3 regions of the Pedobacter antarcticus genome follow, and region 2 is predicted to be linked to each of the others. Evidence: riboswitches for the same ligand, from Rfam matches in the RefSeq annotation. Region 2 holds a riboswitch; each other region holds the start of a gene.

Region 1 (10,365 bases), on a different contig from region 2:
ACGATTTTTAAAACGTATTTCGGAAAGGAAATGACATGGAAGATTGTTGAGCAGCTTGCCGATCAGAAAGAAACTGATTTTTTTGATGATCTGATTAACAAAGAAAATAAGCCGTTTTCTGCTAAGTTGGTTATTGATGATGGAATTATTAAGCCTCATTTTCAGGATAAGTCATTAGACACTCCCTGCCCTAAATGTGGTAAGCAGGTGCGGATTTCCCATAAAACCTTTATTTGCGAGGACTTTTTTAATAATAAGGAGTGCGATTTGTATATAAACAGGAATGTTGCAGGTGTTCTTCTATCAGAAAATGAGGCCGAGGTTCTTTTAAATGGCAGCTCTACGGATTATAGAATAGATTTTTTAAGCAACAGCCAAAAAACGTTTGGCGCTAAACTTTTTCTTGATGATAGCTTTCAGGTAAAGTTTGATTTTGAGTTGACTAAATGTCCTAAGTGCAAAACAGGAAGTATTTCGGTGAACCCCTGGGCATACGGATGTTCTAATTATAAGAATGATCAGATAAGGTGCGAGTTTACAGTTTGGCGTGAGATTTCGGGCAAGAAGATCTCGCTTAAGGATTTTTTGGATTTATGCCAAAAAGGTAAGTCGGATAAAACACAATTTAAGCCTAAGAATAGTGATGAATATACGGGTTCTATCAGTTAAATCACGACTATAAACTTGAAATAGTTAAAAGTTCCTAAAAAAAGATTTGGGCATTCCTACGCTCGAGGCTTGCACGGGTCATCCGTTCATATCTTTTTGACCCACCCCCTATTTTGTAATTTAAGTAACCGTTTTTTCCCTTTGGTCAGCCACGTTTACACAAATTACAAACGCACCTCATAATAAGGCAACTTCTCCATTTCACAAAAACCACGTTACGGTAAACCTTCACCGGGTGTTTGCTGCATTCGAAATTCCCTTAACATGAGTTAACCCAGTCAAAAAGGATAACCACTTCTACCCCTGATGCTCATTTAATAGATATTATTTACTAACCCACTTTAAAATCAAAACGTAATGGACAGAAACCAAGGAGACATTAACCCCTTAACAGATTTTGGGGAAACAGATTTTACCGATGAATTAATAGATTTTTTTGAACAAAAGCAAAATTCAAAAACGGATAAGAACGATGCTAAAATCAAGCCCGAAAACATAGGAATCTCGAATAATCAAAACTTAAATTATAAAAAAATGGAAATTCTCCCAAACCCCGTTCAGGTCATTCCCCCGAATGCAGAACAGAAAGAGCTTTTCGAAGCACCATTTAAAGGAAGCAAGGACACAACAGTTTCCCTTGAAAAACCAAAACTTACACCAGAGCAGTTGACTTCAATTCCCGATGTGATCGACGGTCACCAGTTGTCGGTAAAAGACAAGTACGATCTTCTTTTAGATGCACTCGTTGTAGATCAGAGGGATGTGTACTACTTTGTCGATGATAAAGGGTATATTATGAGACATTTTACAGAAGAACCAACAGATAAGGACAAGAGATTTGTTAATTTTGAGGATGTAACTTTTGATATGAAGAAAACTCAACTTAATGAACAGAATTTTGAATACCTTAAAAAAAGCCTTAAATATCTTGGCTTCGGGGAAAATCTCAATTCTGCATTAGAAGTTCGGTTAAAAGAGGGTTCGGATAAATTTACCCTGGGTGCTTCGGCTGCATTTGCTACGCCGAACGCAAAGGATATGGTAAATTATGAATTGCGGTTTAGTAAAAGCAAAACTACCGACAACTATTTTTTAAACGACTATCAGGCAACCCTTGAAAAAGGCAATGCCAACGGCACGGTACAAGAGCCTGTAAGCCGTGTGTTTACCTTAAACAAGGGGAACGACATAACAGCCAAAGAAGCTTATAACCTTCTTTCAGGCCGTTCTATTCAAAAAAATGCGGAGATTACAAGTAAATTCGAAATTCGTGCAGGCTTTTTGACCCCCGCAGAAGCGAAAGTTTCAACAATGCCGGAAGCAAGGGCTAAAGTTCAAGAATTGGTCAAGGCAAATAAAAATGTTGATTATGAAATATGGCACCAAGACGCAGTAATTAAACGGTTTGATGCTAAAGGTAAAGACATAACCGACAAATCTGTAGCAAGGGAAAATCTCGCCCTGGTACACTCTTTCATCCATAAAAACGATAAGAGCAACGACGATATCCCTTATGATGTTAAGGATATGGCGGGTGCAAGACAAATGGTGAAGGAACTTACTAAAGATAAGAATACCGCCAGCTTAACACTTACTGAAAAAGGAATACCTGTTGCCAGATTTGATGAAAAGGGCAAGGAAATAGACTTGCCCCCAACAAAAAGAAAAGAAGAAGTTTGGATGAAGCTTGATTTTGAAAAGAAAAACGATCAGGGCGATTTCCCTTTTAAAACGTTCTTTAAAAACTATGGCTTTGACCTGGATAAAGCTGTTACCGCCCATCCAATAAAAGAACTTAACGACCCCGACCATCGGGAACGGTTAATGTCCTCTTTGAAAAGGGGTAACCTTCAATCTGTAACCCTCGAGAAGAACGGTACAGAAGAAAAAGCTTTTGTAGCAGCAAGCCCCCAGTTCAAAAATCTTAGCCTTTACGATAAAGACCTTAAGCTTGTGTATGAAAAGCAACAAGAAATAAAGGGTCAGAACCAGGAAGATAAAGGCTACCAACGAAGCCGATAATATGAACAGTATCGGCATCCCAAATCAGGAACGATACTTACAATTAAGCCCCACCATTTCCTACTGCTTTTTATCAGTCTTTGGATTGTTATTTATAGCGGTAGCATTATTGGTCGGGGCTTTTTGGTTGAACATACTTTGTTTACCCGCAATTGTAGTATTGGCTATTGCATTTTATCGGTTCTTTTATATCCGCTTAACGCTTTATATTCTTACAGCAGAAACCTTAAAAATAAGGACTGGAATATTCAGCTATACACTTATAACACTTGAATTATATAGGGTAAAAGATTACGTCATAAAGCAAAACCTTGTTGTGAGGATGTTGAAAATTATGACCTTGACCCTATTTACAACCGATAAACAAGACGTTGTAATTGCCTTAAATGGCATCCCTCAGTCAAACCTGAATGACACGATAGGGATTTGGTACAGCGTGCGCGAGCAAAAAGTAAAATCATTGAAATCAATTAGAAATTTAAAATTACCACCTATGAAAAAGTTATTAAGCCTTTGTATGTTAGCACTGATGTTTGTTTCATGCAGTAAAGACAATGACCCGGATATACAAACTAAGTCAGAAAAGAAAGTAAGGGTTGAAGTTGAGTTTTCCGGCAGCTATCAAAATTACCAGTTACTATTTACCATTAACTCATTGACCAAGGGAAAGGGCACATTTGTTGAGCCAATGATCAACATCCCGACAAACACACAATGGACACAGGTTATATCACAAGGCAATGCGTATAATTATATAGCTGATTTGACCAGTAGTAAGTTTGTTGTAGAAAGCAAAGAAGCGGTTAACAGGTTGGGGTTTTTGTTGTCGGCCACACAAACCAAGAACACCGATGATGCCGCCCAAACACCTATTTCTGCCTCAATAAAAGTATATGCAGAAAATAAGCTGATTGAAACCTATAATTACAAAGCTTTACCAGTTGGGCAGGTAACAGAACCCGTTTCACAAAATTTAGATATTTCAGCTTACTAATCTTTTTTCTTTTAGCCGTTCCGTTTTTTAATTAGATCATGGGCGTTGGCCGAAGCCAACGCCTTTTTTCGTTTTACATCTTTGCTATCATAGTAGTGCCGGGGCATCCGCAGATCAGGACAGGCCACCGTAAATACTGATAGCATTTTTTTCAATGGCCGCCAGGTGCAGCTTTGGATTATGATAGCAAATTACTTTGCTCGAGAAAATCCGGAACACCTTTTATGATAGTATTATTTATTGGCCGAGCGCCTGATCAGGGCATTTTTTGATAGCACCTTAAATAAAAGAAATCTTTATCGTAACGACTGGGGAGTTACCCTAAATAGATTTAAAAAATATTCACCTTCATTGAAGCATTAAAAGCTTCGCTATTAATGATAAGAAACATCCACCGAAATTTTTATTCCGGATGGATACTCTAATGTAACTTCTTTTTGTTCAAACCTACCTATGCGAAAAATGCGGCATGGAATGCGGACAGCACCAGACCGAACATTGCCAGGAGTGTGCCAAAGCCTGTAGCGAATGCGCAGAGGAATGCCGGAAAATGGCAACTTAAGTTTTAAAATGCAGGCAGGCCTGCATTTTTTTTTAATTCTTTAATAAGTTTACAACAGAATATTTCCGGTATGAATAAGATCCAGATCTTTGCTGCGCCCACAATAAAAGCCCTGCAATCAGAAATAAACGAATGGATGGCCGACAATAAGGATGCACATATCGTGGAAACCAATATAACCAGCCTGGCAAAGAGCAGTGTTTCAGCTTTTGATGAAAAAAAGAAGGGGTATATGCCGTTAATATCCTGTATACCCCGCAGACCAGAGCGAAGAAGAAAGCGTACTGCAAGCTTCTATGCAAATGCCAACCGAACTGACCGATCCAAAAGTTATAGAAAGCGAGAGCAATTAAAAAGTTTTTCCATAATAGGTATAAAGATCAGTTTCGTAAACTTCCGGTATTGGTTTAGAGAGGTCATATTCAGGGCTGTTTTTTACAGCATCTACCGGAAGATCCACATACACAGCCGAATTTGACCATTGTATATCCGTGATCCATTTGGGTGATATTAAAACTTTTTTTCCGGGAAACCAGTTTCCGGTATCCACAACCATAAAGCGCAGCGTCCAGCTATTGTCATCCATAACAAAGTCCTCTACCTCGCCGATTTCGCCATCGGTAGCATGGATCTGGTAGCCCTTAACTTCACTGGTACTGCGCAGGTGCGGATCACCTGTTTGCTGATCAGGGTTTGATGCAGCTATGCTTTCTTCCAGTGGTGTCATGGTTTCTGCCATACCGGTCATGCCCATACCACCGTAAAAACCTACCCCGCCAATTCCGTAGTACGGCCAGGCATAATGACTGTACAATTCGATCTCCTGCTGGCGGGAGACGGGCTTTTCCGTGTCGATATCGGGACTGTTTTTTACCTGTTCCTGGGTAAGATTAACAGGGAAGATCTTATTTTTCCAATCAGGTTGATTTACTGCCGACGGAGAAATAAGCACTTTACGGCCGGATAGCCAGCCCCCTGTTTTTACGACCAGGTAACGTATTGTCCAGGTTTCATCATCAAAATAAAAGTCTTCCACTTTTCCGATTTCGCCGTCGCTAGCCCCAATATGGAAGCCAACAAAACTTTTTACATTGTATAACATAGTTTTAGATTTAAGCAGTGTATATAAAAACAATTTAATAAATAATAAGGATAGATCCCTCAACGAGCAATGATGCCTTAAATCGCTGCTGTAACCAATATAGCTACCAATACCCAAAAGAAAATACTGATGGTTAAAACAGCAGCTACCGCAGTTTCTTCATCTTTTTTCAGGTCTACGGGTGTTTTATTTGCCATGGCGCTTTTGGCAGTTACTGGTGATGAGGGCGCAGCAGCGGCAATCACCAGGGCGAATGTAATGGCCGCAAGCAGCCCCGGAGCCCAATAATACCCCCATGCTATAGACCCGGACGGGGCCACCCATTCTCCTGCGCCCAAGGCAATAAAAAAAGAAGGAAGAAAAAAATCCATAACCCATTCCAGGGGCCCGTATTTTAAAGATCAAACTAAAGACCGCTGTTAAAGTAACAGCATAAAAAAGCGCGAATGCAATACCGATGAATTCCATAGCGTAAATTTTAAAGGGGATTAAAATTTGATTTCTTTTAAAGCCCTATAACATTTAACCGGCATGTAATGTTTCGTTCTTTTTAATCTTAGCTTAATAAGCCGCTCTACCGCATTGAAGATTTGAAAGCGGTATGAACATTCAACCGTAAAAATTACCGGACTGTTAATTAAACAATTAGCATGGTTTTTACGCTACATTACGTGAAGCTTTTTTGGGTGGTTTTTTAGGAAACCTGAGATATACCCATTGAACTTGATCTGGGTAATACCAGCGAAGGGACAAAAAAGCTCCTGGGGTTTTGGCTTAGGCCAAGCCCCTTTTGATTTTAAGATAAGCAAGAAAATCCCCGTGTTTAATTGTTTTAAGCATGATAGCATATTTTTGTGCCGGCAGCGAGATCCGCTCGACTGTTTGATAGCATTAAGTTTTCCTGAAGATCTACCAGGTTATTGTTTATGATAGCATTATCTGTCAACTTCATAAAGTCGTTATCAGTGAACCGCTTTATTTTTAGTAAGCAAAGGTACAACTGATCGCTTTATAACCATCAAGGGTATATAAACGGCTCGTTCCTTACCGCCCTTGACGGTTATGCTTCCAGTCTACCCCATGCAATAAAAATTTAAAGCTTATTATCATGGAAACGACCATTCATCAAGAATTTTTAACAGAAAACCACTACACAAAAAACATAGGTAGCACCAAAGTAGATGTACATTTCAGATTTAAACCATTTAATGTGCTTAAGGAAAACGGCCTACCTTGTATATCCCATTTACAGGTTAGCTATATCAATCAGGTTACGGGCAAGAAAAATGGCAAATCACATTTTTTTCATCCTGAATCGCTTTATGGCTATACCTGCTTTAAAACATTTGCCGAGGATGCAATTAAACACTTTATTAAAGAGCAATACATTGTTATTGATACAGAAGCACAGTATTCACTTTTCTAATACATTGATAGCAAAAGTTATTCCTGGAGAAAGTCCGGGTGTGACTTTTTGATAGTAAAATTTCGTGGCCAGCTCCGGCAGCTCTTTCCGTTTTGATAGCATTCCCCTATATATAGAGGGTGTTCCCGATTAAAGAATCATTGGGGAGTAGTCATATTTTAGTTTAGATACAAAGGTCGGCCCTAATCCCGAAACGTGGGCTGCCCCCTCACCATCACACCAAATAATTTAAAAACAAAATGGGTATCCCTGGGGGAACCCCACCGCATTTTCTTTCCAAATTTTTTGCACTAATTCGGTTTTAGAACCGGAATGCCGCATATAAACTAATTCAGGTTTATGATAAAATTCAATAAAATGGAAGAATTTAGGTTAAACAGCACTTACGAATTTAATCAGTTTGCGGGCGGTTCAGAAAGCATTTACAAATACATTTTTGGGGTACATGTAACAGAGGGGGTAAAATACCTTGCTGATACTTATGAATGTTATTGGTTGCTTGATTTAATTAGTATCCATTCAAGGGATATTCGGCAGGCCCAGGAGTTTCAGGTTTGGATATTAAAGCGAGTGCGCAACAACAGCTTTAAACTTTCCGTAGAGGATGGAAACAAAAACGTCATTAAAGAAATAAATATTCAGTTTTCCGATTTTAAAGCAAACGAAGTACATCTTTGGTTAGAAAACGAGGTAATTCATTTACCGAATGAGCACTAAATACCAAGCCCCTTTGGGGCTTTTTTTATGGCCGTATTACCTTCGGTCGAAATACTATAATGCAATTTGGTTACTTGTCGTTCCCCGCCCTACCCTATCGACCTTTTGGTAAATAAACAGCAAAAGAAAAAATGCTTATTTTTACATATGCACTTTACACCCTAAAAGTTCTATTATTTAAGATATATTGATATCTTTGTATATTGATATCAAAATTTATGTTCATGGAAAATAACGTACAAACAGATAAAGCAAAAGAATTAAGTTACAGCCTGTCAAGGGTTGATCGAAGCGTTGCCGACAACCTGATGGATATTGATAATAGCTTTGAGGGTGATGCGCAAAACGTTTTGGATTTCATCATTTTCATGAGCAAGAAGCTCAATAACAACCTTTTTGGCTATACGAAGTTCACCATTAAAGAATATAGCGAATTTACGGGTATCAGCGCACCTAACCTTTGCGCTATTCATCCCGATATAGCCAGTGGCCGTGTTAAGGCCCCGGTTTATGAAGGGCATAAATTTGAAAGTGTACTTGACTATACGCTTTACCGAATGCTAAGAACCAATATCCTATTTTCCAAAGTGCATGATTATAGAGAAGATGGCAAGATCATCAAGCTTGAAAACTTCCCTATCCTTAAAGATATTTATCTACAGAGCGGTTCGGTACTGGGAACTAAAAAGGTCTATGAAGTACGCCTTTCAGATGTTATTATCGAAGGATTTGTAAAAAGGTACTATACCCTTGATACTACCAGACTTCCGGCCATCGGCAAAGGCAAGGGGGGGCATTCCAGGAAGAAAATATATATATGGCTGAATAAAATATTTCACATCTATTCGTCCCAACAGGGAAAGGTTGACATTCCTTTATATTCGGTAGATCATTTGGCAGACCTTGCGGGCGTTCGGTATATGAAAGAGCCTGATAAAAAAGGCAATCCAGTTGAAAAAGAGCCAAAACATAAAAAGGAGGCTGTTAGCAATATTTTAAAGTCAATTCATAGAAACATTAACAGCGATAAGAAGCTGCTGCACTTCTCTTTTGAATACAAATTTGTGAGCGGTAGTATTGAAAATAATAAATATGCCGAAGACTATTTGGTTAGATTTGATTTTACCTCGAATATGCATCCCGAGATCGTGCAGAGAATGCAGGTAGATCATAAACTAAAATTAACGCTTATAAAAGACTTAAGGCATTTGTTTGATAGTTTATACCCGCAGGAGCGTTTAAGCAAAATTACGGCCTTTGAGAAAGAAACAGACCCATTTCAGAGATGGTTAAACTCTACAGAAGCTGATTTGCAACGCAAGGTCGAGGTTTTAAAAGCTGTTTACTTCAAGGCCAATGAGTGGAACAAGGCTAAACAGCTTAAAGATAGCGAGGCAATCAGGATGATACATGAGGGCTTTTTAAATATTGAGCCCGTGTTAGAGGCATTATAACATACCGACTGGGCGTTATAATATACCGACCCAGTATTATAGTATTTCGACCTTAGCCCACTTTACCATTATAGTATTTCGACCAACCGTTATAACATTTCGACCTGGAAGGGTAAACCGTTATAGTATTTCGACCAACCGTTATAGCTTTTCGACCCTCAATAGGCTCTATTATAGTATTTCGACCCAACCAAGAAAGTAAATAGGCGTTTGGAGCGTGGAAACGGCATTTTTTTTAATAAGCATTATAGTATTTCGACCATTATTATATCTTAATAGCAAAATCTATATATAAAGGATTTTGCTTCGCAAAGGGTTTTATTTTACTCCCTACGGTCGTCAAGATGGACACAAATTAAGCGTTTTAAGAACAGATTTATATCAAAACACAAAGAACTATCTAAAAGTAAAAATATTCCAGCAGATCGCCTAATAAGTAGCTTGTACCCTGCTTACATAAGTGGATTAATAAACAGCAAAAAGAAAAAATACATCTGAATTTCTCTTATCCGCTTACAAATTAGATTTTAAGGCAATAAAGAAAGCTTCTCCTGCCCTACTGGAATACAGATGGTTAAAATTTACCTTTCGATTTTAAAAAAGAATTGAAAAGCTTTATTTCTTCGTCCCTATCACGGTTGCGTTTTGATGAACCCGAAGTGGCAGACCAAATAAATATTATCCATACCAAAAGGGCAAGTGAAATCAAAAAAGTAGGATGCGCAGAACCTAAAGCTCCTATCATCAAAAAGAAGCTAATTATTGTAGCTACTAAAAATTTGCCGAACCCAGTCATACCTATTTGCTTTAAGTAAAAAATTGATGATATAATTATATCAAAGTATCTTTATATAAAGGTACAAAAGATATGCCAGTAAAAAGAAAAAAATACATAGTTGTTTATATAAAGATATCAATATATCAAGATATTTTTATATCTTTGTTATATATCAATCACTAAATTTTAAAGCCATGAGTGTACTAACAGTAAGAGCAACAGAAAGCGACAATCTATTAATTGAAGAACTTAAAAAGAAATATGATATCTCAGTTGCAACTAAAGCATTATTATATGCTGCTCAAAAATGCCTTGCATTGGAAAAAGAGGTTGCTGAACTTAAGCAGGAAAGGCAACAGTTAAAACAAAAAGTTGCTGATTACAGGTCTGCAAGCTTAGATATACTAAGCGGATTGTCTCAAATAACAAAACTAACAAGTTGATATCTTTAAATATTGATATCAATATATCTTAATGATTACCTATGAAACAGAACGAATTACAACACCATCCCCTTTACAAAAAGGCAAAAAGAGACTATTATTTCGAGCGTTGGAAATGGGTAGCCTGGAATGCTTTCATATCCCTCGCCCTATTTTATAAAATTAACCAACAATACGACACAGTAGAAATGATACTTC
Region 2 (10,365 bases):
CATCAGTACGATCGACCTGATCTCCAGGTAACGCTTTCTTGATGTTGTCCAGTTCATTATCACCAGTTTTCGTCTCTACGGTTGCAGGTGTTTTTACCACATTTTTCTTGGCTTTGCAAGAATAAATTGCTGGCAGCAATAAAGCTAAAAATAGTATTGTTTTATTTTTCATTATAAAAAGTTAAACGTAAATATAACAAAATAGATAAAGGACAGGATATTAATTTATCAGTAATGTATACAAGCTGTTCGTTTACAGCGTGTATTTTTGCCATCTTAATTAAATTCGTGCAATCTCAGGCAGTTCCTTTTTTTTTGCAGATATCTAGCTTTAATTGCCGCGTATCAAACATTTTGCATGTTTTTTGGTTAAATATGCACATGAATATTGACTGCGGGCTAAGACCTGAAACACCCAAAGAAACTTCTTATAGCCAGAAAGTCTGGTTGACAGCTGCAATTGTTGTATTAATCATTGCAGTATTGCTCATCGCGAGAGTGGTATTCAATGTTTTGCTGATGGCTTTGGCTGGTTGTTTAATCGCTACTTATTTTCACGGTCTTGGCGATCTTTTGGAGAGAAAGACCGGTCTCAAGCGCAGAATTTGTATGTTTATTTCGATAGTCGGGTCAATTTCACTGCTCGTTACGCTTCTTTGGTTTATGGGTGCAAAGATTCAGGTGCAGGTTGCTGAATTAAGCAACTCATTACCCGGTACCATAAACACCGTAAAGGATAAACTGGGAGAGACGCCAATCGGGCAAAAAGTACTCGGGTATTTTAGTGATAATAACTCCAAGCAGCTTTTTGATACAGCCAGACAATTTTTCAGCACCAGTTTTGGCGCTTTGGGAAACCTATATATTATTTTGTTCCTGGGTATTTTCTTTACTGCGGAACCGTCTTTGTATAAAAATGGTATTTTGCTGCTGGTACCGCCTGACCGTAAAGAGGTAGCTAAAAGAATAATGGACCGGATTAGTTTTTCGCTAAAAGGATGGATTAAGGGGACTTTACTAGCGGTGGCCTTAATTACAATAATGCTGGCGATCGGACTGTCTGTAATCGGGATACCAGTCGCACTGATTCTGGCCTTAATTGCGGGTATGCTAAAGATTATTCCCAATTTCGGTTCTATGGTCGCCATGATCCCTGGCGTATTACTTGCGCTTACTGTGTCCACCAATACTGCTATAGGTGTTGCTTTACTCTATATTGTCTCACAAACCATAGTCAGCAATATTATTACACCCGTTATCCAGAAAAAAATGATCAGCATTCCACCTGCCTTAACGCTGATCAGTCAATTAATTATGGCTGCATTATCCGGAGCACTTGGGATTATCCTCGCCGTTCCTTTATTATCCATGGTGATTATCTTCACGGATGAACTTTATGTGAAGAAAATAAACAAAGCTCAGCTTATTCCGGCATCGGAGCTTGATAAATAAGCTTTGCCTGTTTAATGGTCAATTAATATCCGTTCCAGCATCATTTTCCCATTTTCATTGTTGGGATTAAGCTCAAGGGATTTTCGGTACATTTTAACAGCGTCTTGCTTCTTTCCATGTTTCAATAAAATTTCTGCATAACTATCATATGTGTTCCAGCTTGTAGGAAAAAGCTGCATGTTTTGCTTAAATGTGATTTCTGCTTCAAATTCTTTATTATTCGACATGAAGGCATATCCTAATGAATTTATTTCATCTTCACTTAAATAATAGTTAGAAGTATCTTTTTTTATTTCTACTAAAGCTTTATCCGCAGCTTCCAGGCCATTTTTGGCAAGAGCAACTCCGTAAATTCTTGCACCACTTTGTTTGGGTTTTTCTATTACTACACCATTTAGAATACGCAATGCATTATCCGAAATAGGAATAACATTGTTAGCTGTATTATCAAAAATGATAATCGTTTGATGTCTGGTTATGTTTCTAAGCAGCATAGTACGGCCACCAGGAAGGCCTCCGTCATGTTTTACTATTTCCCCCATTGAAGTATCTTCTCTGGTAATCCATCCTAATGCGTATCGTTGAATATTGTCTTTTCCGTTTTTAATTTTAACAGGTGTGAACGCCTCTTTTAAAGTAGCATTACTTAAAAGCCTACCGTTGTACAGCGCTTCATCATATTTTAATAAATCATGAGTCGTACTTATGATGTCACCATGTCCCTGGCAATTAAATCGATAGATAATTTGAAATTCAGCGGCGGTATCTGCGCGCTGCACCTTATCGGAATATGGATATTTTAAACTATACCTTTCAGAAAGATTATTGTCTTTTCGCTTGAAAAACAAGGACAAAGAAGTGTTTGTCATCCCGGCAGGTTTGAAAATATGCGCTTTAAGATATGCGTCAAATGACAAACCTGTAATCTCCTCTACGATCAAAGCAAGAATATTATAGTTAACGTTATTGTAAGAGAAATCTTCCCCGGGCTTAAAAATTAAGGGTGCTTTTCGTGAAATGAAGGCGGGAATTAAATCCTTATTGGTGAAAACCGTATCAGGGTGTTCAAGTATCATCGCATCAAACAGTGTGTCGGTAATCGGCAGTCCTGCAGTATGTGCTAATAATTGTTTAATTGTGACATTTGAATAAGGGAAATCAGGAAGGAATTTTGAAACAGGATCACCCAATTGCAGTTTTCCTTTTTCTTTCAGTTGTAAGATAGCAGTAGAAGTAAATGTTTTCGTGATGGAGGCCATCGGAAAAGAGGACTGAGCTGTATTAGGCCTTTTGTCCGAATAATCTGCGTAGCCGAATGACTTCTCATAAACAACTCTGCCGTTTTCAGCAATTAATACATTACCATTGAACTGCTGGTTTTGTGATAGTGCCGAAAAGTATGCATCTAATTCTTTCTGTTTGTTTTGGGCAAAAGTATGTGTGGCTGCAATGACTAATAGAGTCATTAGACCTAGTTTTTTGATCATAAAGATGTTTTTATACCTGGTTTTATTGAAAAAAATGCATTTCAGCCTTTTGATGACTAGTTCGGTCAATTGTTACATTTTATATATAACTAATCAATAATTTTCGTGCAGGATGCGAAAAAGTATCTTTAATGCGATCAGGGTTTATAAAGTTCATACTTCTAAAAATGAGCAATGTCATTTTTAGAAGTATGAACTGAATTTGCTCAATGTGAATGGATATTTCTGTTAAAACTTATTTCTGTACATCCAGGTGCAGCACGTTCGCACCGAGTTCTTTTTCAAATACCCGTTCCAGCTTTTTATCGTGCACAGTAACCATAATTTCCAGCGAGCCGGTGCCGACTGTGCCTTTTAAAATATGCCCTCCATATGCTTTAAAATCATCACCTGCGACAATACCATGCATATGTATACTGGGTTTGCTTTCCTGCCAGGCTATACTGCCGGTAAAACTTCCCAACTCTACGTCATTGAATGTCCTGGGATTAAACTTCTTCTTGGCAGAATCGAAAAAACCAAATGTTACATTGACGAAACCCATCCCTGTAAAGTTCGCTGATGGAATATTTTCGGCTTTGGCAAATGATTCCAGTTGCGAATTAATATCATCACCTTGTCGCAGAACCAGGAGATACCCGGCCGGTATTTTGATATACCGTTTAATGGTGTCGGCTTGTTGTGCATTGGCGCTAAATGTGACACTTAATAATATTGCTGTTACGGCTAATAATAGTTTCTTGTAATTCATGACGTTTGATATGTTTATATAACGTGGTAGGCCGGATAATCGGTATAGCCTTTGGCATCACCTCCGAAAAATATGTTCTGTCCGGTTCATTTAACTTCGAAACGCATGTTTTCAAATTTAAATCAAAGATTAATGTTGGTTTCTTTTAAATTTTAGCAAGTTCGGATTGAATCAGTTCCAATTCGGCAGTATCCAGATCAAAACTCATTGCGGCAGCATTAGAAATTGCCTGTTCTGCATTTCTGGCACCAGCTAAGACCACTGTTATACCTTTTTGCATGGTAGTCCAGCGTAAAACGAGTTGGGCCAGGGATACATTTTTCTCTTCAGCTATAGGACTGATGTTGGCTAATAATGTCTTCACCTTTTCCAGATCAAACTGACTGAAGTATCCATTTCTATGGTCAGTACTTTTTAGTTTTTCCTGCAGAAAGTATTTTCCCGACAACAGACCGCGTTCCATAGGGCTATAAACAATAATTCCGATTTTGTTATCGATGGTATAAGGAACTAATTCCTTTTCAATCTCCCGGTTAAGCATACTATAGTAAACCTGATTGGAAGCAGGAGTGAAAGTCTGTGTCGCTTCTTTCAGTTGATCCAGGCTATAATTTGATACAGCTGCTGCCCTTATTTTACCCTGCTGAATTAGGGTTTCCATCGCCTCCATAGTTTCAGAAATAGGGGTGGTTGAGTCTGGCCAGTGTTGCTGTAAGAGATCTATATAGTCTGTATTCAGGCGTTTAAGACTTTCTTCTACCTCTTTAATGATGTTTTCTTTGGAAGCGTATTTGTAAATTGAAACTGGTTTTCCATTTTCTTCCATATCAAAAAAGTGTTCGCCTTTTCCTTGATTACTGCCGTCCCAGACAAGCCCGAATTTATTCAGAATTTGGACTTTATCTCTTTGCTTTCCTTTTAATGCCTCTCCAATTAGTTCTTCGCTTAAACCAAAACCATAAAAAGGTGCGGTGTCCAGCGTACTTATTCCATGGTCTAAAGATGCATGTATAGCTTCTATTGAGTCTTTTTTCTCATTTCCGCCCCACATTGTTCCGCCAATTGCGAATGCACCATATGTTATTGCTGATAGTTCTAAGTCTGTATCTCCTAACTTTCTATATTCCATTTTGTGTTTGAATTAATTAATAATTCAAAGGTCTGGAAATAGGATTTAACAGTAAAATAAGTTAAATCATGGGTGTCTATCATAATTATGATAGCTGAATACAATGGGTATACTGCTATTACTTTTTTATATTTAACCGGTAAACATCAACCCGGATATTAATTAGGTATATGCAGGATCGAATTTCAGAAAAAGACGGCGACCAGAAGAATGCCGCAATTCAAGAGAAAAATAGTAATCTGACAGTTGGTTTAATATTTATTAACCTGATTTTGCTGCTCATATTTTTGAATTGGGGTTATGTCAGTGAAAATCAGTACTATTTTAATATAATCCTGATGATAGGTGCCTTATCTTTTCTTCTGGGCGGGTATGCACTGAGTTACCGCGGTAAGGGGTACAGGGCGGGGAGATGGCTCTTTGTAGCATCCCTTGTGCTGGCTGCAGCAGCTATTGGTCTATATCTTTATGCGGCCGGTATGGCGGCTGCTTTTCAGCATTAAAATATGAAATTGAACCTGGTTAATAAACTATATATCTCCATTGCCGTTTTGTTATTCATTTGTCTTTCCTATAAAATCATAAACTATAAAGGCTGGGAAAGATTTTACTATTTCTCTAGTGTTTCAGCACCAGCAGATTACCCTGTATTTATTGAGAAAATACAGTTTCAGCTACCGGATAAAGAAGATTCGCATGACTTCTATCAGTCCAGGGACGAAAATGTAAATGCATTCAGAACAGGATGGGGTGAGGAATATTACTCTGCATGGGTTCATAAACCCTTGCGTTTACCTGAAAAACTGGTAATTGAATATGCATCTTATTCCGAGCAGAAGTTCTATTCCGGTGTGATTGATCTTCCCGGTCCGGAGATTCTTGAAATTTTTAAGGCAGCACTAAAAGAAAAACAGGCTGCTAAGCTGAGTTCCAGTGGTGGGGATAAGCTGGGTTTAAGATTTGTTGTTGGGATTGCTCCGAAAGGGAATATCGTTGTGTGGCTGCGAGGGGTTTACCTGGAAAAGAAAATATTACAGACCAAAATCGAAAGCGTAAATTCTCAGGGAAAGGTTCTTCCAGGAAAGGATAATGCTGCGTTGAATCTCTTATTTAAGGAACTTTCAGATAGTGTGAAACTCGAGTTAAAGAAAGGGTCGGGAACACCTGCAAATTATCTGGATAGTTCTACAAATTATATTGAGCAAAATAAAGAACTCTGGGAGTATCAAAAAAAGAATCATTTTATCGACTAAATAGCCAGTCACATTGAAATGCCATATATGGTTGAATGGACCATTTACGCTTTTTGAGGCCGTCGATAGGCATATGTCTGTTAATCTTTTAATAGATAAAGATATATTTAATAGACTGTTAGTTTGATATTTATGCGTAAGCTTTTTTTTTAATTAAAATTAGCTTTCTTTTTTTTGATTTATTATTCTATACATTTACAAAAAACTTTAGGGGTGCCTTTGTGCTGAGAAATACCCTTTGAACCTGATGCAGTTAGTACTGCCGAAGGGAAAAGTGGAAACGACATGACGATGTTGTTTTTCCTTCCTCTATACGGGGCGTCCTATAGTTTGTAATTTTTTAAACTATGGATATTACCGTCAACCAAAAAACTTATTCTTTATCTCAGGTATGCTCAGTGGTGCAGATGCTCCGGACTGTTATTCAGCATCCTTTAACCGGCATCGCTGTCGCGGTTAACCAGCAGATTATTTCGAAAGCAGATTGGGGTAATTATCTATTGCAACCAGGTGACCAGGTCACTATTATCAAAGCAACTCAAGGCGGATAATTAAAAAACCAAAACATGAAAACGGAAAAACAACCAGGAGAACAAACGATCAGTAGAGCGCCCTTTCCGGCGTCGAAAAAGATATTTGTCAAAGGACAGATTCACGAGATTGAAGTTGCTATGCGTGAGGTTAGTCTCAGCGATACCCGGCTACATGGGCGTTTTGGAGAGACAGAGCCCAATGCTCCCGTTACACTTTACGATACCAGCGGGCCTTACACCGATACTTCAGTTGAAATTGACATTAAAAAAGGACTTTCCAGACTACGTAAAACATGGATTTCCGATCGTGGAGATGTAGAACAGCTCGATCATATTTCTTCTGATTATGGTAATCAGCGGGCCAATGATGAGAAATTGGATCACTTACGTTTCGCACATATCAGCAAACCGTTCAGAGCAAAAAAGGGCCAGAATGTGTCACAGATGCATTATGCGAGGAAAGGAATTATAACTCCGGAAATGGAGTATATAGCAATTCGTGAAAATCAGCGTGCGGACCTCTTGAAAGAGCAGCTTAACGGGCAATACGAGGTCATGTCACATCAGCATCCGGGACAAAGTTTCGGTGCGTTGACACCAACAGGTTATATAACTCCCGAATTTGTGAGACAGGAAGTGGCTGCGGGCAGAGCTGTTATTCCTGCAAATATCAATCATCCGGAATTAGAGCCTATGATTATCGGTAGAAATTTCCTGGTAAAAATAAATGCTAATATTGGAAATTCTGCAGTGACATCCAGTATAGAAGAGGAGGTTGAAAAGGCTGTCTGGGCTTGCAGGTGGGGTGCAGATACCATTATGGATCTCTCCACCGGCAAAAACATTCACGAAACCAGAGAGTGGATTATCAGAAATTCACCGGTGCCTATTGGTACAGTGCCTATTTATCAGGCATTAGAAAAAGTGAATGGAAAAGCTGAAGATCTGACCTGGGAGATTTTCCGCGATACCCTTATCGAACAAGCCGAACAGGGGGTAGACTACTTTACCATTCATGCAGGTGTATTGTTGCGTTATGTACCACTCACAGCCAAAAGAATTACCGGTATTGTTTCAAGAGGTGGTTCTATTATGGCCAAATGGTGTCTCGCACATCACAAAGAAAATTTCCTATACACACATTTTGAAGACATCTGTGAGATCATGAAAGCTTACGATGTTTCATTCTCTCTTGGAGATGGCTTAAGGCCAGGCTGTATTGCCGATGCAAACGATGCCGCACAATTTGGTGAACTGGAAACCCTTGGTGAACTGACTAAAATCGCCTGGAAGCATGATATTCAGACCATTATAGAAGGTCCGGGGCATGTTCCGATGCACCTGATTAAAGCGAATATGGATAAACAGCTGGAGCATTGTTCTGAAGCACCGTTTTATACATTAGGTCCGCTAACTACTGATATAGCGCCTGGGTATGACCATATTACCTCTGCAATCGGTGCTGCTATGATCGGTTGGTTCGGGACAGCGATGCTGTGTTATGTGACGCCAAAAGAGCATTTAGGATTACCAAATAAGAAGGATGTTAAAGACGGCGTCATCACTTATAAAATTGCAGCACATGCGGCTGATCTTGCCAAAGGGCATCCGGGTGCACAATACAGGGATAATGCGTTGAGTAAAGCTCGTTTTGAGTTCCGCTGGGAGGATCAGTTTAATCTATCGCTTGACCCTGATACGGCTAAGGAGTTCCATGATGAAACATTACCTGCAGACGGTGCTAAAATTGCGCATTTCTGTTCAATGTGCGGTCCTAATTTCTGTTCGATGAAAATTACTCAGGATGTCAGGGCATATGCAGATAAGCAAGGGGTTGATGCACAGGAGGCGTTACTCAAAGGTATGGAGGAGAAATCAGCTGAGTTTTTAAATAAAGGCAGTGAAATCTATTTGTAAGCTGGATTTTACCCGTATGCAGGTTCTGGTTATCTCCTCACCGCAAGTGATTTCAGGTGAAGCCCGGCTGATTAATCTGCTTTTTGAAGCAGGCTTACCCTGCTTTCATTTGCGTAAACCGGGGCTCGGTCATCAGGATTTAAGAAGTTTAATCGACGGCATAGATGCTGTTTTTCATTCCCGAATCGCCTGGCATCAGCATCATGAAATAGCTATTGATTTAGGAATGAACAGGTTACATTTCCCAGTGGCACAAAGGAATCTTTCGGGCGGGACTTATTTGTCTGGACTGGCCTCTAGTGGTTATATACTGAGCACTTCGGTACATGAAAATGAAAGCTTTACCGGACTTGAGCTTTTTGACTATACATTTTTCGGCCCGGTGTATAATAGTCTTTCCAAGAACGGATATCAGGGGATCTGTACTGAAGATTTCGAATTGGATAGCCAGTTGAAAAAATGCACCTGTGTAATTGGTCTGGGGGGTGTAACACCGCAAAAAATACCGCTAATGCGTGAGATGAATTTCGATGGTGCAGCTGTCCTTGGATTGATTTGGAATGAACCTGAAAGAGCCATTGAGAACTATAAAAATTTGTTAACTGCTTTGCATTAACCTTTTACACAATGAATACTATAGATAAACTACATTATATATCCCAGCAAAGTTTGACTTTTTCGCACCTGGATGCAATAAAAAAAGCTCTTCAGGCCGGTTGTAAATGGATTCAGCTGCGGATCAAAGACGAGTCAGCGGAAGACGTATCTGAAATCGCTTCGAAGGCCAGGGTACTTTGTGAAAGCTTCCAGGCCAGACTGATAATTAACGATTATGCAGATATTGCATTAAAATCGGGTGCCGATGGGCTGCATCTAGGAGAACATGATTTGCCCGTTCATCAGGCCAGACAATTATTAGGAGGCAGGCTTATTATTGGCGCCACTGCGAATACTTTCGAGCAAATCGTTAGGCATGCTCAGGATGGAGCCGATTATATTGGCCTGGGCCCATATAGATTTACATCTACTAAGAAGAACCTGAGCCCTGTTTTAGGGTTAGATGGTTATGCCCGGATAATGGAGCAGGTAAATGCGGCAAAGATTCATATCCCTGTAATAGCTATCGGTGGAATTTTAACGGAAGATCTTCCCGCTATACTTCAAACAGGTATCTATGGTGTGGCGTTGTCGGGTGCAATAACCAATGCCGCCGACGGTGCAGTAACTGTAAAATTTATTAAACAGGCTTTGTCGGTTCCTGCTCTAAAATCTGTTCATCTCAATTGAAATAAAATATGCTTCAAATAGGCGATAAATTTTTTGGTTCCCGGTTGTTTACCGGGACAGGTAAATTCAGCTCTGCTGAACTCATGGAAGAGGCATTGATCGCATCGGGATCTGAATTGGTCACAGTGGCGCTCAGACGTGTTCAGCTAGATGGCAGTGAGCAGGATGATTTGCTGGGAAGACTTTCAGCACCTCAATTTAACCTGCTACCTAATACTTCTGGTGTCAGAAATGCGAAAGAGGCTGTATTTGCAGCACAGATGGCAAGGGAAGCACTGGAGACCAACTGGATTAAACTGGAGATTCATCCGGATCCAAAGTATCTGATGCCCGATCCTATTGAAACGCTGAAGGCTACAGAAGAGCTTGTCCGGCTTGGCTTTACAGTATTGCCTTATATTCATGCTGATCCTGTATTGTGTAAGCGGCTGGAAGAAGTCGGTACGGCTGCAGTCATGCCTTTAGGGTCTCCGATAGGGAGTAATAAGGGGCTTAAAACTATTGATTTTCTGGAAATCATTATTAGCCAGAGTCGGGTACCTGTTATTATTGATGC
Region 3 (10,365 bases), on a different contig from region 2:
GATATTAAAAATAGTAGTTATATTAAATTTTATTATAAGTCTATTACTTTAGTTAATTTTTAATATAAGTAAACTGTATTTATTAGTATATTGATGAAAATTTTGACGCCGCCATATGCAATCAAATCCGAAGGGAAAAATCATGCTTATGAATGAAGAACAACTTCAGGAGATGAGCAAAACGGAAAGAAAAAAGTATTTATACAAACTCAAACTGATTCGTAATATTTTCGACTTCGGACCACAGTCTAATGCAGAACTCTTTACTTTGTTAGGCATTAGCTCTCCCACCTCCCTGGCCTTGCTGTCGGAATTGCAGGAGGAGAATATTCTGGAAAAGAAAGGTAAAGGAGCCTCTATAGGCGGAAGAAAACCAGAACTTTTTGGCTTAAAAGACGACACCTATTATATTCTTTCCATTGATGTAGAAAGATTTAAAGTACGAATGGCCGTGCTGGACAATAACTGTAATTACATCACCGGGCCTGTAAAACATGATATTACAATAACTCCGGATCTTAAATCACTGGATAGTCTATTTGAAGCAATCGAGTTATTAATTAAATCGGCAATATTTGATCACCGTAAATTAATCGGCATTGGAATGAGCATGCCTGGTCTTGTAGATTCAAGGGCAGGCAAGAATTACACCTATCTTATTCCCGGACCAGAAGATAACTTGCAGGAACTAATGCAGCGTAAACTCGGTTATCCTGTATTTATACAAAATGACGTAAAAAGTGCTACAATAGCAGAATGCCGGTATGGCCTGGCATATGGAAAGAGTGATGCATTACTCGTACTAATGGACTGGGGTATTGGTCTGGGTATTATTATGGATGGCAAATTGCGGTCCGGATCCAAAGGTTTCTCCGGAGAAATCGGTCATATTCCTTTCGTTGAAGATGGTAAGCTTTGTTACTGCGGTAAACGCGGCTGCCTGGAAACAGTTGCTTCGGGCATAGCACTGGCAAGAATGGCAAAAGAAGGAATTCAATCCGGCAAGTCGTCCATTCTGAATCAATTATCTGACCAGGAAATCGAGACCATAGAACCAAGAATCATTATTGACGCGGCAAATAAAGGCGATCAATATGCCATCAATATCTTGTCGGAGGTCGGCGTTAGTCTTGGCAGGGGAATAGCCACTTTAATTCAACTGTTTAATCCGGAAGTAATTATTCTGGGTGGTAAAATAGCTGCTGCAAAACAATATATAACCATTCCCATACTCCATTCAGTTAATACTTACAGTATGACGGCCATTAGAGAAAACACCAAAGTAATCTTATCCGAGCTGGGCAACGATGCCGGAATTTTAGGAACAGTCAGTATGGTTATTGATAAGGTATTGGAAATGCAGATTGAGATGGCAGGCAAATCCTGACTTTCAAATACGTCTTAAATAAATAAACCTGTACCGGAATTACCAGTACAGGTTTATTTGTTTATTTAATTTAGAGGCTATGATATTATATCCCAGCGTCTCTTTTAACTTTATTCGCTGTACCTGCACCCGGTAGATAAATCTGAAGTCCGAAAGAAAGGTTCAGATTATTTTGAGTTGTGGAGTTACCAAAGCCGACCAGACCATTGTATTTCAGCATAGTTTCCAATCCGATATTTGGCGTAATGAAGTATGCAAAACCTGGACCCACACCAAGGTTAAGGCCATTCGTCTTACCACCACCTTTACTTACGTTAACTCCACCAAAACCTACAGTTCCCTCTGCGAAGAAACGTCCGTGACGAAGTACCTCTACGTCTTTACCCGTATAATAACGACCTAAAGCACCCACTCCGTAATTAGTAGTGGTTGCACTGTTTTTCTGAGTTTTCAATCCGAGATTCACGTATCCACCGACAGCTACGTTATCCTGAATAAACCAAGCTGCTTTTGGTGTGATATCAACACTGAAAATACTCGGGTTATCTAAACCAAGATTAAGGTTGGCAAAATTACCGCCGACGAATACATTCCCTTTCTGAATTTGGGCATGTGCTGAAAAAGTTGCAATCAAAAGTGCAACTAGAGTAAGAGTTGAAAATTTTTTCATAGTGTTAGGATTATACTTTAAACCAACCATTGGCTAAAAGATGCTTTTAACACTACGCCTGAATACACCAAATTGTTTGCCTATTGATTAATTTTTAATAATTGACAGACTATTTCAGCTTTAAAAACGTTCTTTCGCCCTAAATAAGGGCCTGCAGAATCTCATCCGGAGGTAAATTCCAGAGAACACTTTCCAGTTTCATTAAACATTTATACCTTTATCCAGAAGAAATTATAAGATTTCTTAAACCTCGGGGTGCCTTACTATCAGGCTGAGATCAAACCCGCAGAACCTCGACCGGATAATGCCGGTTAGGAAAGGTAAGCCATTGGTTCTCCAACTTACCTTAATATGATTGGAATAAAACTAATGCATTGAAACATGAATTTACACGAATGGCTGTCGCTGTTTTTCGAACAGCTTATGAAAACCAGTTTACTGGAATATCTTGCGGTAGGATTTGGCATCTCAGAGGTTCTGCTGGCCAAACGCAACAACATTTGGCTATACCCTACAGGTATTATCTCCATACTGTTGTCTATGACACTTCTATTTGAGGCGAAACTGTATGCCGAAACCCTTTTAAATACTTATTACCTTGTCATGAGTGTATATGGATGGATCCTTTGGAGAAGTCGTAAACAACAACAGCAGCTTCAGGCAGACTGGAGCAACAGAGCCGAATTGACCACTGCGATACTCATTTCAGCCGGAGGTTTTATTATCCTGTACCTGGTATTGAATCATTTTACAGATTCAGATGTTCCGGTATGGGACGCTTTTGTTGCCTCTACTGCATGGGCGGGAATGTGGTTACTCGCTAAAAGGCGCATAGAAAACTGGATCTTTCTAAATATCTCCAACCTCTTCGCTATCCCGCTGCTTATCCATAAAAAACTACCAATGTTCGCTGTGCTCACCACCGTACTATTCATAGTGGCCATTTTCGGTTTTATAGAGTGGAAAGGCATTATCAAAAAGAAGAATTCATCCCCAAAACCAGCACATGTTTAACTTGCTTAGTACAGAAGAAAAAGACTGTATACACCAATACGCTGCCCTATCAGAAGAACAAGGTAAACTTCATCCGGCCATACTGGAACTCGCTTACACCAAACAATGGTTTAAACTATTTCTACCGGCATCATACGGCGGGCCCCAGTTATTGTTACCGGAAATACTCAGAATGGAAGAGGCATTGGCGGCAGAAGACGGCAGTTTAGCCTGGACAGTAACTTTATGCAGCGGAGCGGGCTGGTTTGCAGGTTTCTTAGATCCTGAACTGGCGGCAGAAATATTTTCTGACCCTCAAGTCTGCTTTGCAGGAAGCGGGGCTGTAGGTGGGACGGCAGTTGAATCTGAAACTGGCTATACAATTAATGGCTATTGGAAATATGCCAGTGGAGCTTTACACGCCACGGTATTTACGGCCAACTGTCAGCTACTCGACCACAACCATAATCCACTTAAAGATGACGCCGGAAACCAGGTAATCCGCTCTTTTATACTTAAAAAAGAAGAAGTTGAACTCGTACCCGGCTGGTCATACTTCGGGCTCGTAGCGACCGGAAGCCATGCATTTGAAGTAAAAGATCTTCAGGTTCCTGCTAACAGAACATTCCAGATCAACGAAAACATTAAACTAAACAGCCCTGGGTTCGACTACCCTTTCTTACAGATGGCCGAAACTACCCTTGCGGTGAACAGCGCCGGAATGTCTGCACATTTTTTAACACTGGCTGCCGACAGTTTCCGCTCCAGATCAGGACTAAAAAGATATACACAGGACCAGGTTAAATTCTTTGAAACAGAGCTCAGTAGCTGCAGCGAGGCATTAAAGGAAGCCAGAACAAATTTTTATACAACATTTGATGCCAGCTGGTTACAGTTAACAGAAGAGAATAAAATTGACAAGGAACTACTGGATGCAGTGAGTCTGAGCAGCCGTAAACTTGCCCATATTTCCAGGCAAATAACTGATACCTTATATCCATATTGCGGATTAGAAGCGGCGCGGAAGGAAACGGAAATAAACCGCGTCTGGAGGGACATACACACCGCTAGTCAGCATTCATTGTTAACTTTTTTGTAGTAGTATACAGATAAATTGATGAACCGCGTTTAAAATAGAGTAAACGCGGTTCATTCAGAATTTAAACCAGGTTTTTTTTAACAAAATTGTAGCTATCCGTGATACTTACGAAAGGATCAATTTTAATCATATCCTGTTCAACAAAAATATGCTTTAAGCCAGCTTGCTGCTGATGCGTAAAGATCTCTTTGAAATTAATACTTCCGGTTCCTACTTCTGTATAACTAATTCCCTTTAAAACTTCCATAGATGAGGTAGTATCTAGTTTACCTCCGGTGATTTTGGCCGTATTGGCTTTATCCACATCTTTTACATGCCACATTGCAAATCTTTCAGGATACTTTTTAAAATAAGCATCAGGAGATACACCGGACTTTTCTATCCAGAACAAATCCATTTCAAAAGTAACCAGCGCAGGGTCAGTTTCCTTCAGAAGGATATCGTAACCCTTTTCACCATTTTCAAGTGTGCGAAATTCCCAGAAGTGGTTATGATAACCCATTTTTATCTTTGACTTTGCAGAAAGTTCGCCAGCCTTGTTCAACTGGGCAGCCATAAATTTAAAATCGGTACTCGTCATTTTATCCAGACTGGCTCCCATGGGTGGTACAGGAACAACAAAATACTGCTGCCCCAAAGCGGAAGCAATTTCCAGCTGTGCCTTAAGTGCGGTGTCATCACCTTTCCCCGGGCTTAGAAAATCATTGAGCTGGTAATGCCCACTATATGTCTTGAGGCCTGAACTCTTTAGCAGTGCAGAAAATTCAGCCGCACTCTGCCCCCACAGGTCAACCGGAGCACCGGCACGATAATTATAAAAAGTCTCCACATGGTTGTATCCTATTTCAGCAACCTTACCTATCGTACCTTTCAGGTCTTTACCAAGCTGCTCCCTTAAAGTGTATAACTGTAACCCAATTTCCTGCACCTTACGCGCAGGACTAAATAATTCCATTGCCTCGCTGAATAAAGGCGTGGCCAGTACTGTAGCAGTACCAAGCAAACCAGCTTTCTTTAAAAACGATCTTCTATTATCCATTATATTAGCTATTTATTTTTTTTTAGAATGTCCTTATAGCTAAACAATTTACAGCAACTAAACCACATTAGCAATAGAGAAATTTAGCCAATTAGCAGATATTTTCGGACCCTTACTTCAGATATTTTTTATTGAAATTAATCTCCATTAGTTCGTATCGTTTGAGCTGTGTTTTTAAACGGAGCTGAAAATCTGTGTAATTACGCTGTTCTTTTGGACTCCAGAGCACTTCACTTAAAGCATCCAGTCTGGGAAACAACTGGTATTCGGCTTTAGCAGGATTACTGATATATTCAGACCACAAATTTCCCTGACCACCAATAATGTAAGCGGCGTCTGCCGGATTTAATCCCACAGGAATTGGGTCGTAATTATAAACAGTTTCTAATGTGGTCAATTTCGCGGCTGTCAAAGAATCTTCCTTCAGAAACTGCGCATGATTAAAATAAGTCTTCATTTCCGGTGTCATAATGACCTGATGTTTTTTCTTCGCTGCAGCTATTCCCCCCGCTTCTCCTCTCCAGCTCATTACAATAGCATCAGGAGCAAGTCCGCCGTCCAGAATTTCGTCCCATCCAATCATTTTTTTACCCTTTGAAGCCAGATACTTTGAAATCCTATTTACAAAGTAACTCTGTAATCCATTCATATCTTTAAGCCCGTTTTGCTGCACAATACGGTTAGACAGCGCAGATTGCTTCCACCAGATTTTAGCACATTCGTCTCCTCCTATATGGATATAGGGCCCTGGAAATAATTCGATGACCTCACCCAGCACGTTTTCCAGAAATTTAAACGTCTGATCAGTAGGCTGCAGCACATTATTAAATTTATTAAAAATTCCCCAGGTCTGTGCTACCCGCGTCTTAGTCCCGGGATTGGTACCGAATTCCGGATAAGCAGCCAGGATAGACATTGCATGTCCCGGCATCTCAATTTCCGGAACAACAGTTATATAACGATCTTCCGCATACCGGATAACCTCTTTGATCTCATCCTTTGTATAAAAGCCACCGTAACGGATCCCATCATTCCCTGTACCTGGATATAATCCTATGATTGTACCGTCACGCCATGCGCCAACCTCTGTTAACTTGGGATATTGGTCGATAGCTATTCTCCAGCCGTGATCATCGGTCAGGTGCCAATGAAAATAGTTTAGCTTATGCAGAGCGAGATAGTCAATATATTGTTTCACAAAAGTAATATCGAAGAAATGCCGGCTTACATCGAGGTGCATTCCCCGATACTTGAAACGCGGATAATCTATTATTTCCACAGCTGGAATTGATATTTCGGCCGAATCTACAGGAGGAAATAGTTGTATTAACGTTTGTACGCCGTAAAAAACAGCCTTCGCAGAATTACCCCTGATATGAATTACCTTCGGCTGCACCTGAAGCTGGTACTGATCTTCAAAGGCACCCGGTATGTTACCTACTTCTAATATAATGCGGGAAACATCATCATTTTGTTCTGCGGCTGCTGGCTTCAAATTCAGCTGATGGTATCTTTTCAGGTAAGCAGATAGAAATGCCGAACTTCTAACCAGAGAATCGGCTGCAAACAGCTCCGTGCCATCCTGAAGCTGGAATCCCGGCATATTTCCCTGAACCTGTATGGATACCGGCTGAGGAATAATGGCCGGTTGTTGAGCCAGTATGCAACAGCTGTAAATAGTCAAAAGAAAACTCAAAAAATACCTTTTCATATTCAAAAATAAACGTTCGCAACAAAGTAAAGATAAAAACAAGCATAAAAACACCTTTAAAAAAGCAGTTATCAGCCTGTTAAGATTAAAAGAAGGCGACGATCTTTAGCTTGCTAAAATCAAAGAGAACCAGACATGAAAAAAAACATTCAACTCAAACAGTCCACCGGTCAGACCAAAAAGTTAAAGAATTTCATTTGTGACCTACTTTTAAAGCTGATTGCATCTCCGGATGGCACAATCGCACCAACCCTCCTTAAAATCCTAATCTTATACCGGTATACAATCGCGGCAGGCGAAAAAAAGGATACGCTCATTACCCTCCCTATCGCACTCATTCCCGTTACCAGCTTTGATGAACAGGATATTGATGGAACGGGGATTGCCTGCAACTCCTTAAATGACAACATCTTGAACTGGTTTTCTATAAACAATCCGGTGTGTAACAATGGACAGATCGTATTTTCGGCCACTCTTTATTCCAACCCTACCAATAATGAATCCCCCCAGCCTTTGTTTGTGCTGGACGATGTAAAAATATATGTAGCAGAGATCGAAGATCTTTTCCCCGGTAAAAAAATGGGTAAAAACCCTGCCCGGACGATTCAAAGAAAACAAAGAAAATCTATTAATAGCAGTAAAACAAATTTGCAAAACAGCTAACTTGTATTGATTTTCAAATTAAATATAATAACTCTAATGTCTCTCAAAATTATTTACTCCGCCCTGATCGCAGGCCTTTGCTTTTTCTGTTCCTGTTCCGATAAACCTTCTAACAACACGGATCCCGATGATAACAGCACAGATAATACACTGACAGTTGCCCAGGCAAAGAAATACGTAAAAAACTACGAGCCACGAGCAATCGATATAGATTCGATTTATCCGGCCGGAGTAAACAGAAAACCTGTAAATAAGAAGATACAGGACACCAGGGCTGTCTGGTTTGGCATTGAAAGGCTAAAAGCGCTGGTTAAGAAGATTGAAGCAGAAGGTGGTGACGGAATCCGTTTTTATTATGCAGCCTATGACAGTGTGTATAATGAAAAGTCAGATGCGCATGTACCAATAAAACCGTATTGGAACCACAATACATTGATCATGGTTTCTACCAGGGACAGCGCAAGTATACACAAGGATTATTATACAGATTTTAAGTTGAATGGTGAATTTAAAGGATTTATCATCACAGCGAAACCAGAAAACAAAGGTGAAATGTGCCCACCGCCAGTCGATTGTAATGGTACAGGAGCAACACTTATATCCCGATAAAATGTCAGCATTAATAAATTATTTCACCGTCAACACCGTGGTTGAGCTGATTTGCCTGATTATAGGCACCTGCTTTATTTTCAATGAAAAACAACCAGCATGGTGGATTTTTTACGGCTATATTTTTCTTACCTGTATTGTAGAATTCACAGGAATCCATCTCCGCCTGCAAAAGCTACCTAATATGACTGTCTACAATATCTTTCTGATACCGGAAGGAATAGTCATCAGTTATTTCTTTTACAGCCTGTACCAGAAATATACAAATAAAATAAAATGGCTGATTGCATGGATCGGCATTTTTCTGATTTTCTGGATCGCGGAAACATTAAGCGATAGTTTTCAGGGGTTTGCCTTTAATACTTCCTCTTTTATATCCATTTCATTTGTGCTGGCAAGCTTGTATTATTACTACCTCATTCTGAAAGATCCTAATTTCGAGAAATTAGGATCTTATGCCCCATTCTGGTGGGTTAATGGTGTGCTGTTCTATTATTTTGGGACAACAGCAATTAATATTTTCTTCGATTACCTTTTACAGGATAACATTTATACCTTCCCGCATTCTATAAGATACAACGTGATTAAAATTGTCAATGTATTTTTATACTCATGCTGGTCATACGCTTTTATATGCAGATATCATCAAAGGAAATCGTCTACCTAATCAGTATAATCACTGTAATTTTTCTGATCGCTCCAATTTTTATTATTATTTATGTCAGTCTATATAACCGGCGTAAGAAAAATCATATTGAAGAAACGATAGCATTGAAGAAGACCTTTGACAATGAACTTTTAAAGGCTCAAATAGAAGTTAAAGAGCAGACCTTACAGACTTTAGCTGTCGACCTGCATGACAATATCGGGCAATTACTGGGTTTGACCATAGCGACATTAAGCTCCATTAACCTCAATGACCAGGAAAAGGCTGCAACAAAGATCAACTCAGCCGAACAGCTCGCAAAAAGATCAGTTAAGGAAATAAGAGCTTTATCACGCCTGCTGCATGGAGAAGAATTACTCAGCCGCGGTCTCATAGCTGCAATCACTTTTGAACTGGAATGGGTTCAAAAATCAGAACTGTTTAAAATCACGTTCGACACAGAAAGCCCTGAAATTAACCTGCCACCAGATAAACTGATCATCGTATTCAGGCTATTTCAGGAAACATTAAATAACATCCTCAAACACGCGCAGGCAACATCCATTTTTGTTACCGTTAAATCCGAAATGAGCACCTTAACTTTGGTTATTAAAGATAATGGAATTGGCTTTAACATTGCTGAAATTGCTTCCGCACACAAAGGTATCGGTCTGAGTAACATGACCAGAAGAGCAAATATGATTGGGGGAAGTGCTTTTATAGACTCTAGCCCAGCATTAGGCACCACCATAACATTCACTATTCCCTGTTAGATAATTACGTAATGTCAGAAGATCAGATTATATCCATAGCTATTGTTGACGATCATAACTTGTTCCGCCAGGGAATGATCAGCCTGCTCTCAGACTTCAGGGAAGTCCATATTATTTTTGATGCCCCAAATGGAGCAGTAATGAAACAGAAAATGATTGAAGGCCTGATCCCTGAAGTTGTTCTCCTGGATATTAGTATGCCGATTGTCGATGGCTATCAGGCTGCAGCCTGGATCAAAGAAAACTATCCGCAGACCCGAATTCTGGCGCTTAGCATGTTTGAAGAAGATAAACCAATAATTAAGATGCTCAAAAGCGGCGCCGGAGGGTACCTGCTTAAGGAATCTAAAACCACGGAACTCGTTGATGCAATAAAAACTATCAAACAGCAGGGATATTACCTCAATGATCTGGTTTCCGGGAAACTACTTAAAAATATTCAGGACAATACTGCGGGACAGTCGTTAACCAGCGAGCTGAATCCGAACGAGATCAGGTTCTTACAACTCTGCTGTTCTGAATATACCTATAAAGAAATAGCAGAACATATGAATCTGAGCCCGCATACAATTGATAACTACCGACAGGAGATATTTCAGAAATTCGATATTAAATCTCGTACAGGTCTGGTTCTTTTTGCACTCAAACACGACCTGGTAGAATTATAAACCCACAAAAAAACGGCTGCAGATATCTGCAGCCGTTTGTACCAAATTTGTCTGTGACAAAACTATTTAATAACCTGGATTTTGAGTTAAAGCCGGATTATTTCTTC

What was found. A riboswitch is a leader RNA that binds a small molecule or an ion and turns the genes downstream of it on or off. The one in region 2 is predicted to bind thiamine pyrophosphate.
Region 1: another riboswitch for thiamine pyrophosphate. It lies ahead of BLR53_RS18575 (hypothetical protein); the one in region 2 lies ahead of thiS (sulfur carrier protein ThiS).
Region 3: another riboswitch for thiamine pyrophosphate. It lies ahead of pnuC (nicotinamide riboside transporter PnuC); the one in region 2 lies ahead of thiS (sulfur carrier protein ThiS).

The regions. Positions count from the first base shown of each region.
Region 1 covers NZ_FNGZ01000015.1:1,204-11,568, reverse strand. Annotated here, with positions in the region: gene BLR53_RS18605 (topoisomerase C-terminal repeat-containing protein) at 1-669, shown strand, start outside; gene BLR53_RS18600 (hypothetical protein) at 1,027-2,691, shown strand; partial or broken gene BLR53_RS20355 (PH domain-containing protein) at 2,693-3,076, shown strand; gene BLR53_RS20205 (hypothetical protein) at 3,185-3,685, shown strand; partial or broken gene BLR53_RS18590 (four-helix bundle copper-binding protein) at 4,149-4,247, shown strand; gene BLR53_RS18585 (PRC-barrel domain-containing protein) at 4,597-5,349, opposite strand; gene BLR53_RS18580 (hypothetical protein) at 5,427-5,720, opposite strand; TPP riboswitch at 6,022-6,117, shown strand; gene BLR53_RS18575 (hypothetical protein) at 6,458-6,775, shown strand; gene BLR53_RS18570 (DUF6876 family protein) at 7,133-7,492, shown strand; gene BLR53_RS18565 (hypothetical protein) at 7,717-8,946, shown strand; gene BLR53_RS18555 (hypothetical protein) at 9,919-10,167, shown strand; gene BLR53_RS18550 (hypothetical protein) at 10,209-10,365, shown strand, end outside.
Region 2 covers NZ_FNGZ01000001.1:817,844-828,208, reverse strand. Annotated here, with positions in the region: gene BLR53_RS03535 (OmpA family protein) at 1-172, opposite strand, end outside; gene BLR53_RS03530 (AI-2E family transporter) at 382-1,452, shown strand; gene BLR53_RS03525 (serine hydrolase domain-containing protein) at 1,464-2,939, opposite strand; gene BLR53_RS03520 (PPC domain-containing DNA-binding protein) at 3,175-3,690, opposite strand; gene BLR53_RS03515 (aldo/keto reductase) at 3,836-4,819, opposite strand; gene BLR53_RS03510 (hypothetical protein) at 4,990-5,322, shown strand; gene BLR53_RS03505 (DUF2931 family protein) at 5,326-6,072, shown strand; TPP riboswitch at 6,272-6,360, shown strand; gene thiS (sulfur carrier protein ThiS) at 6,420-6,623, shown strand; gene thiC (phosphomethylpyrimidine synthase ThiC) at 6,639-8,522, shown strand; gene BLR53_RS03490 (thiamine phosphate synthase) at 8,506-9,138, shown strand; gene BLR53_RS03485 (thiamine phosphate synthase) at 9,150-9,809, shown strand; gene BLR53_RS03480 (thiazole synthase) at 9,818-10,365, shown strand, end outside.
Region 3 covers NZ_FNGZ01000002.1:218,103-228,467, reverse strand. Annotated here, with positions in the region: gene BLR53_RS04585 (ROK family protein) at 149-1,387, shown strand; gene BLR53_RS04580 (porin family protein) at 1,473-2,057, opposite strand; TPP riboswitch at 2,299-2,392, shown strand; gene pnuC (nicotinamide riboside transporter PnuC) at 2,439-3,071, shown strand; gene BLR53_RS04570 (acyl-CoA dehydrogenase family protein) at 3,064-4,149, shown strand; gene BLR53_RS04565 (sugar phosphate isomerase/epimerase family protein) at 4,211-5,188, opposite strand; gene BLR53_RS04560 (beta-N-acetylhexosaminidase) at 5,301-6,899, opposite strand; gene BLR53_RS04555 (hypothetical protein) at 7,035-7,562, shown strand; gene BLR53_RS04550 (hypothetical protein) at 7,599-8,171, shown strand; gene BLR53_RS04545 (hypothetical protein) at 8,173-8,838, shown strand; gene BLR53_RS04540 (sensor histidine kinase) at 8,805-9,590, shown strand; gene BLR53_RS04535 (response regulator transcription factor) at 9,602-10,258, shown strand; gene BLR53_RS04530 (RagB/SusD family nutrient uptake outer membrane protein) at 10,325-10,365, opposite strand, start outside.